Regions from separate parts of the Streptomyces sp. NPDC002536 genome, predicted to be linked through region 2. Evidence: predicted binding sites of a transcription regulator. Region 2 holds the regulator's gene; the other holds the start of a gene.
The links. The regulator HspR, encoded in region 2, represses chaperone genes until heat shock. The targets are predictions, from matches to a motif close to TTGAGNNNNNNNNNCTCAA.
Positions count from the first base shown of each region.

Region 1: lon (endopeptidase La) is a predicted target of HspR. The motif match lies at 1,470-1,488, and genes of this name have one in related genera.

Region 1 covers NZ_JBSFWU010000017.1:78,476-81,875, forward strand. The annotation lists gene lon (endopeptidase La) at 1-1,447, opposite strand, end outside; gene ACWD4B_RS09340 (rhomboid-like protein) at 1,639-2,331, opposite strand; gene ACWD4B_RS09345 (spermidine synthase) at 2,435-3,118, shown strand; gene ACWD4B_RS09350 (response regulator transcription factor) at 3,210-3,400, shown strand, end outside.
Region 2 covers NZ_JBSFWU010000055.1:17,904-21,303, reverse strand. The annotation lists gene dnaJ (molecular chaperone DnaJ) at 1-943, shown strand, start outside; gene ACWD4B_RS20675 (heat shock protein transcriptional repressor HspR) at 945-1,400, shown strand; gene ACWD4B_RS20670 (pyridoxamine 5'-phosphate oxidase family protein) at 1,484-1,888, opposite strand; gene ACWD4B_RS20665 (Uma2 family endonuclease) at 1,917-2,504, opposite strand; gene clpB (ATP-dependent chaperone ClpB) at 2,697-3,400, shown strand, end outside.

The DNA.
Region 1 (3,400 bases), on a different contig from region 2:
GGACGTTGGCCGTGGCCAGGAACACCACGTCGGAGAGGTCGAGTTCGACCTCCAGGTAGTGGTCCCGGAAGGTGTGGTTCTGGGCCGGGTCCAGGACCTCCAGCAGGGCCGCGGCCGGGTCGCCGCGGAAGTCCGAGCCGACCTTGTCGATCTCGTCGAGCAGGACGACCGGGTTCATGGAGCCGGCCTCCTTGAGCGCGCGGACGATCCGGCCGGGAAGTGCCCCCACGTACGTGCGCCGGTGGCCGCGGATCTCGGCCTCGTCGCGGACGCCGCCGAGGGCGACCCGCACGAACTCGCGGCCCATTGCCCGGGCCACGCTCTCCCCGAGGCTGGTCTTGCCGACGCCGGGCGGGCCGACGAGCGCGAGCACCGCGCCCCCGCGGCGCCCCCCGACCACGCCCAGCCCCCGGTCGGCGCGCCGCTTGCGCACCGCCAGGTACTCGGTGATCCGTTCCTTGACGTCCTCCAGGCCCGCGTGGTCGGCGTCGAGGACGGACTTGGCACCCGGGATGTCGTAGGCGTCCTCGGTGCGCTTGTTCCACGGGAGTTCAAGGAGCGTGTCCAGCCAGGTGCGGATCCAGCCGCCCTCGGGGCTCTGGTCGGAGGCGCGCTCCAGCTTGTCGACCTCCTTGAGCGCGGCCTCGCGGACCTTCTCCGGGAGGTCGGCGGCCTCGACGCGGGTGCGGTAGTCCTCGGACTCGTTCTCCGGGTCGCCGTTGAGCTCGGCCAGTTCCTTGCGGACGGCCTCCAGCTGGCGGCGCAGCAGGAACTCGCGCTGCTGCTTGTCCACGCCCTCCTGGACGTCCTTGGCGATCGACTCGGCCACGTCCTGCTCGGCGATGTGGTCGCTCAGCCATTTCACGGCGAGCCGCAGGCGGGCGACCGGGTCGGCCGTTTCGAGGAGTTCGACGCGCTGGGCGACGGTGTGGAACGGCGAGTAGCCGGAATTGTCGGCGAGCTGGCCGGGTTCTTCGATCTGCTGCACCCGGTCCACGACCTGCCAGGCGCCGCGCTTGCGGAGCCAGGTGGTGGCCAGGGCCTTGTACTCCTTCATCAGCTCGGTGACGGCGCCGGGAAGGGGGTCGGGAGCCGCCTCGTCGATGCGGGCGCCCTCGACCCAGAGCGCGGCGCCCGGGCCGGTGGTGCCGGCGCCGATGCGGACGCGGCCGACGCCGCGGATGAGGGCGCCGGGGTCGCCGTCGGAGAGGCGGCCGACCTGCTCGACGGTGCCGAGGGTGCCGACGGCGGCGTAGGTGCCGTCGATGCGCGGGACGAGGAGGACGCGGGGCTTGGCGGCGGCGCCCGCGGCTGCGGCCTGGGCCGCCTCCACCGCGGCGCGGACCTCCGCGTCGGAGAGGTCCAGGGGCACGACCATGCCGGGGAGGACGACTTCGTCGTCCAGGGGGAGGACCGGGAGGGTGAGTGGGGTGGACGTCGAAGCCATGATCTTCCCTTCGGCAGGCAAGTTGAGCTATGCCGACTCAACTGCGTTGGGCTTCGGGGTGTTCCTTCGGGGTGTTCGCTCTGAGCGATCGGCGCTCGGCACCGGGGCTTCGCCCCGGACCCCTGGGGTGGTGCGTCGACTGCGGGCCGGTGGGGGCTGGTCGCGCAGTTCCCCGCGCCCCTTACGGGGCACTAAAGCAGGACGTCCTCGTCCGCCCCCGCCTCGCGGGGTTCCGGGATCGGGGCCGGCGCCGGCGGGGGCTCGTCGCGGATCAGTGACCGGCATGCCATACCCGTCAGCAGGGCGATCGGGTGGCCCCAGCTCGACAGGGGGTCGATCAGTTCGATCAGGTCCTGCGCGCACATCAGGCCCGCCACGCCCAGCAGGGCCACCTCGCCGCGCCGCGGCAGCAGGCCCGACAGGGCGCCCACGCACGCCATCAGGCCGAAGCTGATGCCGTAGTCGAGGCGGTGCATCGACGCCTCCGGCAGGGAGCCCGCCGCCACCGCGCCCGCCACCGGGAGTTCCGTGGCCAGCGTGGCCAGGACGTGGCCGAGGAGGAAGACGCCGGCCGTGCGGGCCCCGCCCACCCGGCGTTCGAGGGCCGCCAGGACCAGGGCGAAGGCCAGGCCGTACGCCGAGAAGAGGCCGCCCGCGACCCACAGCGCGCTCGCGATCAGCACGACGAGCGGGCGCTCCGCGAGGTGCGCGCCGTCCGTGCTGGACTCGCGCAGGAGGAGGCTCACCGTCTCCTGGTCGCCGAAGTCGGCGTAGAGCGCCGTACCGAGCAGGATCAGTGCGTAACAGAAAGTGAAGGGCGTACTCGTCGGCTTCGGCAGCATCCGCCACAGTCCGCGCAGCCCGCGCCGTGTGTGCTCGATCACGTGGGCCGCCCCTTCCGGCCTGTCCCGCCCTCGCACCGGAAACATTAAGGTGCACGGGAGTTCTGTGCAGCAAGCTCTGGCCGCAGCCCCTTACGGAGGCCGTATGCCCGTCTCGCCCGCCCCGCCCGTCACCCTCGACCGCCGCGACGGCCCGCACGGTGAAGTCGTGCTGCGGCAGCGGGGCACACACTACGAGATCATCGCCAACGGGTGCTTCCTCATGGACACTTCCGACGGCCGCTCGGAACGGCTGCTGGTCGACGCCGCGCTCGCGGCCCTGCCGCCGGGGCGCCCGGACCCGGCGGTGCTGATCGGCGGCCTGGGCGTCGGCTTCTCGCTGGCGCGGGCGGCCGGCGAGCCGCGCTGGGGGCGGATCACGGTCGTGGAGCGGGAGCAGGCCGTCGTCGACTGGCACCGCACCGGACCGCTCTCGGCGGTCTCCGGCCCGGCGCTCGCCGATCCGCGCACGGAGATCGTGCACGCGGACCTCGTCACGTACGTCCGCTCCGCATCGGCCACGCGTCACGACGCGCTCTGTCTCGACATCGACAACGGGCCCGGCTGGACCGTCACCGAGGACAACGCCGGCCTCTACTCCCCCGCCGGTCTGGCCGCCTGCCGGGAGCTGCTGACGCCCGGCGGAGTGCTCGCCGTGTGGTCGGCGCAGCCCTCCCCGGAGTTCGAGGAAGCGCTCCGGAATGCCGGGTTCGCCGGGGTAAAAACCGAAGAGATCAGCGTTGCCCGGGGCGTCCCCGACGTGGTCCATCTCGGTCTCCGCGCCGCGTAGCCGACCCCGCCCGGGTGCCCGTACGCTGCTTGCCACAACAGCACGAGTGGCCAGCGAAATCGCCACCGGAAGACGCTTAGGGGCGGGGCGCATGGAGCAGACACACATCGGCCCGAGCGGGACCGCGGCAGCCGCCGGGGCGCAGCGTCGGGTACTGATCGTCGAGGACGACCGGACGATCGTCGACGCCATCGCCGCACGGCTGCGGGCCGAGGGATTTCAGGTACGGACCGCGGGCGACGGGCCCGCGGCCGTGGACACGGCCGAGGCGTGGCAGCCGGA
Region 2 (3,400 bases):
GTTCGGGAACGGTGGATTCCGTCCCGGGCCGGGCGGCGCCGGCGGCTCCTTCAACTTCGACCTGGGCGACCTCTTCGGGGGCGCCCAGGGCGGGGGCGGCGGTTTCGGGGGCGGTCTGGGCGACGTCTTCGGCGGCCTCTTCAACCGCGGTGGCGGCGGTGCCGGTACGCGCACCCAGCCGCGCCGCGGCCAGGACATCGAGTCCGAGGTGACGCTCAGCTTCACCGAGGCGGTGGAGGGGGCCACGGTCCCGCTGCGGATGTCCTCCGCGGCGGCCTGCAAGGCCTGCTCCGGCACGGGCGACAAAAACGGTACGCCCAGGGTCTGCCCGACCTGTGTGGGCACCGGCCAGGTCTCGCGCGGCTCGGGCGGCGGCTTCTCGCTGACCGACCCCTGCCCCGACTGCAAGGGCCGCGGGCTGATCCCCGAGAACCCCTGCGACGTCTGCCACGGCAGCGGGCGCGCGAAGTCCTCCCGCACCATGCAGGTGCGGATCCCGGCGGGCGTCTCCGACGGCCAGCGGATCCGGCTGCGCGGCAAGGGTGCTCCGGGCGAGCGCGGCGGCCCCAACGGCGATCTCTACGTCGTGGTGCACGTCGGCGACCACCCGGTCTTCGGGCGCAAGGACGACAACCTGACCGTCACCGTGCCGGTCTCCTTCGTGGAGGCGGCGCTCGGCGGCGAGGTGAAGGTGCCGACGCTGGGCGGCCCGCCGGTCACCCTCAAGCTGCCCCCCGGCACGCCCAACGGCCGCACGATGCGCGCCCGCGGCAAGGGCGCGGTGCGCGCGGACGGCACCCGCGGCGACCTCCTGGTCACCGTCGAGGTGACCGTGCCGACCGCACTCGACGACAAGGCCCGCGCGGCACTGGAGCAGTACCGCCAGGCCACCGCGGGCGAGGACCCCCGGGCCGAGCTCTTCCAGGCAGCGAAGGGAGCTTGAGATGGAAGGCCGCCGACGACGCTTTGGAGAAACACAGCCTTACGAGCTGACCGACGAGTCGCCGGTCTACGTCATCTCGGTCGCGGCTCAGCTGTCGGGTCTGCATCCGCAGACCCTGCGCCAGTACGACCGCCTCGGTCTGGTCTCGCCGGACCGCACGGCCGGGCGCGGCCGCCGCTACTCGGCGCGCGACATCGAGTTGCTCCGCCAGGTGCAGCAGCTGAGCCAGGACGAGGGCATCAACCTGGCCGGCATCAAGCGCATCATCGAGCTGGAGAACCAGGTCGCCGCGCTGAGCGCGCGGGTGGCGGAGCTGCAGGCCGTCGCCGACGGGGCCGCTGCCGCCATGCAGCAGCGGGAGGCGCAGGTCCATGCGTCGTACCGGCGGGATCTGGTGCCGTATGCGGAGGCGCAGCAGACCGCGTTGGTCGTGTGGCGGCCGAAGCGGAAGGACTGAGCCGGCTCGTTTGTCGGCTGCGGGTCCGTTGTGGCTGGTCGCGCAGTTCCCCGCGCCCCTTCGGGGCGCGGGGATTTCTGATTTCAGCCTCGGCCCAGGGCCCTTGTCACCGCGATCTCGATCACCACGCGGTCCGGGTTGGGGCGGGGGACGCGGCCGTAGCGCACCGCGTAGCGGGCGACCGCGTCGGCCACGGCGTCGGTCTCGGCGCGGACGACGGCCCGGCCCTCCAGGGTGGCCCAGCGCCGGCCCTCCATCTGGCAGACGGCGACCCGGGCGCCGTCGGGGCCCGCGGCCTGGACGTTGGCGACCTTGCGGCTGTTCTTGTCGCAGATGACGCGGGCGGTCAGGGTCTCCGGGTCGAAGGTCACGCCGACGGGGACGACGTGCGGGGAGCCGTCCGGTCGGGGCGTGGTGAGGGTGCACACGTGCCGCTCGCGCCAGAAGTCGAGGTAGGCGGGGTCGGGGTTCCGGAGGTCCTGGGCCATGTGGGCAGCGTAGTCGGCGGGCGCGGGGTCAGAGGAAGTCGGCGGTGGCGAGGTCGAAGGCGAAGGGGGCGGGGAGGGGGAGGGAAGTGCCGAAGGCGACGGTGTGGATCTCGGTGTAGTCGTCCTTCCTGGGCTCACTGAAGAGGGTCACCGTGCTCTCTTTGCGGTCCACGAGGAGATAGAAGGGGATGCTCGCGCGGGCGTAGCAGTGCCGCTTGGCAGCGCGGTCGCGATCGGGGTTCGTACTGGTTACCTCGGCAACCAGGGTCACGCCGTCAGGAGGCATCCAAGGCGGTGCTCCGCGGAAGAGACGCCGCTCGCGAGGGGCGAAAGTGGCGTCCGGGATGGCGTAATTCTTGGAGCACAGTCCGCCCCGCGGCAGCTTCAACCCCTTGTTGCCCGAGCACTGCATGCGAGTTCTCGAGTGGTCGTACATCTGCGCAACGATCAGCTCGATGGCGTCCTCGTGATCGCCGTCCGGAGCCGGTGACACAACGATCTCCCCCTCGATGAGCTCGGCCCGGAAACCTTCAGGAGTCTCGGTCTCCAGGACGAGGAAGTAATCCTCGAGGGCCTCTCCCTGCGTGCGCGGCTGCTCGATCGCCATAGCCGTCATGCTGCACCCCCTTGTGGTCGAACGCCAGCATGACCGCCCGCCCCAAGTGGCGGGCGTTTCTTCGTACCGCTTCACTCTCAAGAGGGACCAAACGGACCATGGTCCACACAAGGCCGCCCCTCCCGAATCCAGGTTGAGTCGACTACACTCAACTTACTGCACGCAGGTATGAGCAAGGAGGGTTCCGACACCGTGGATGCCGAGCTGACCAACAAGAGCCGTGAGGCGCTGAGCGCCGCCCAGGAGCGGGCGGTGTCGGCCGGGCACGCCGACCTGACGGCTGCGCACCTGCTGCTGGCCCTGCTCTCCGGCCGGGACAACGAGAATCTGCTCGACCTGCTGGCCGCCGTGGACGCGGACGCGGCCGCCCTGCGCGGCGGCGCCGAGCGGCTGCTCGCCGGGCTGCCCAGCGTGCAGGGGTCCACCGTCTCGCCGCCGCAGCCGAACCGGGAGCTGCTGGCCGTCCTCGCGGATGCCGCCGAGCGCGCGCGGGACCTGGGGGACGAGTTCATCTCGACCGAGCACCTGCTGATCGGCCTCGCCGCCAAGGGCGGCCGCACCGGCGAGCTGCTCGCCGAGCAGGGCGCCTCCGCGAAGAAGCTGCTGGACGCCTTCGGGAAGGCGCGCGGCGGGCAGCGCGTGACGTCGGCGGACCCGGAGGGCACGTACAAGGCGCTGGAGAAGTTCGGCACGGACTTCACGGCCGCGGCGCGGGAGGGCAAGCTCGACCCCGTCATCGGGCGGGATCACGAGATCCGGCGCGTGGTGCAGGTGCTGTCGCGGCGCACGAAGAACAACCCGGTGCTGATCGGCGAGCCCGGCGTCGGCAAGACGGCCGTCGTCGAGGGGCTCGCGCAGCGGATAGTGAAGGGCGACGTCCCGGAGTCGCTGAAGAA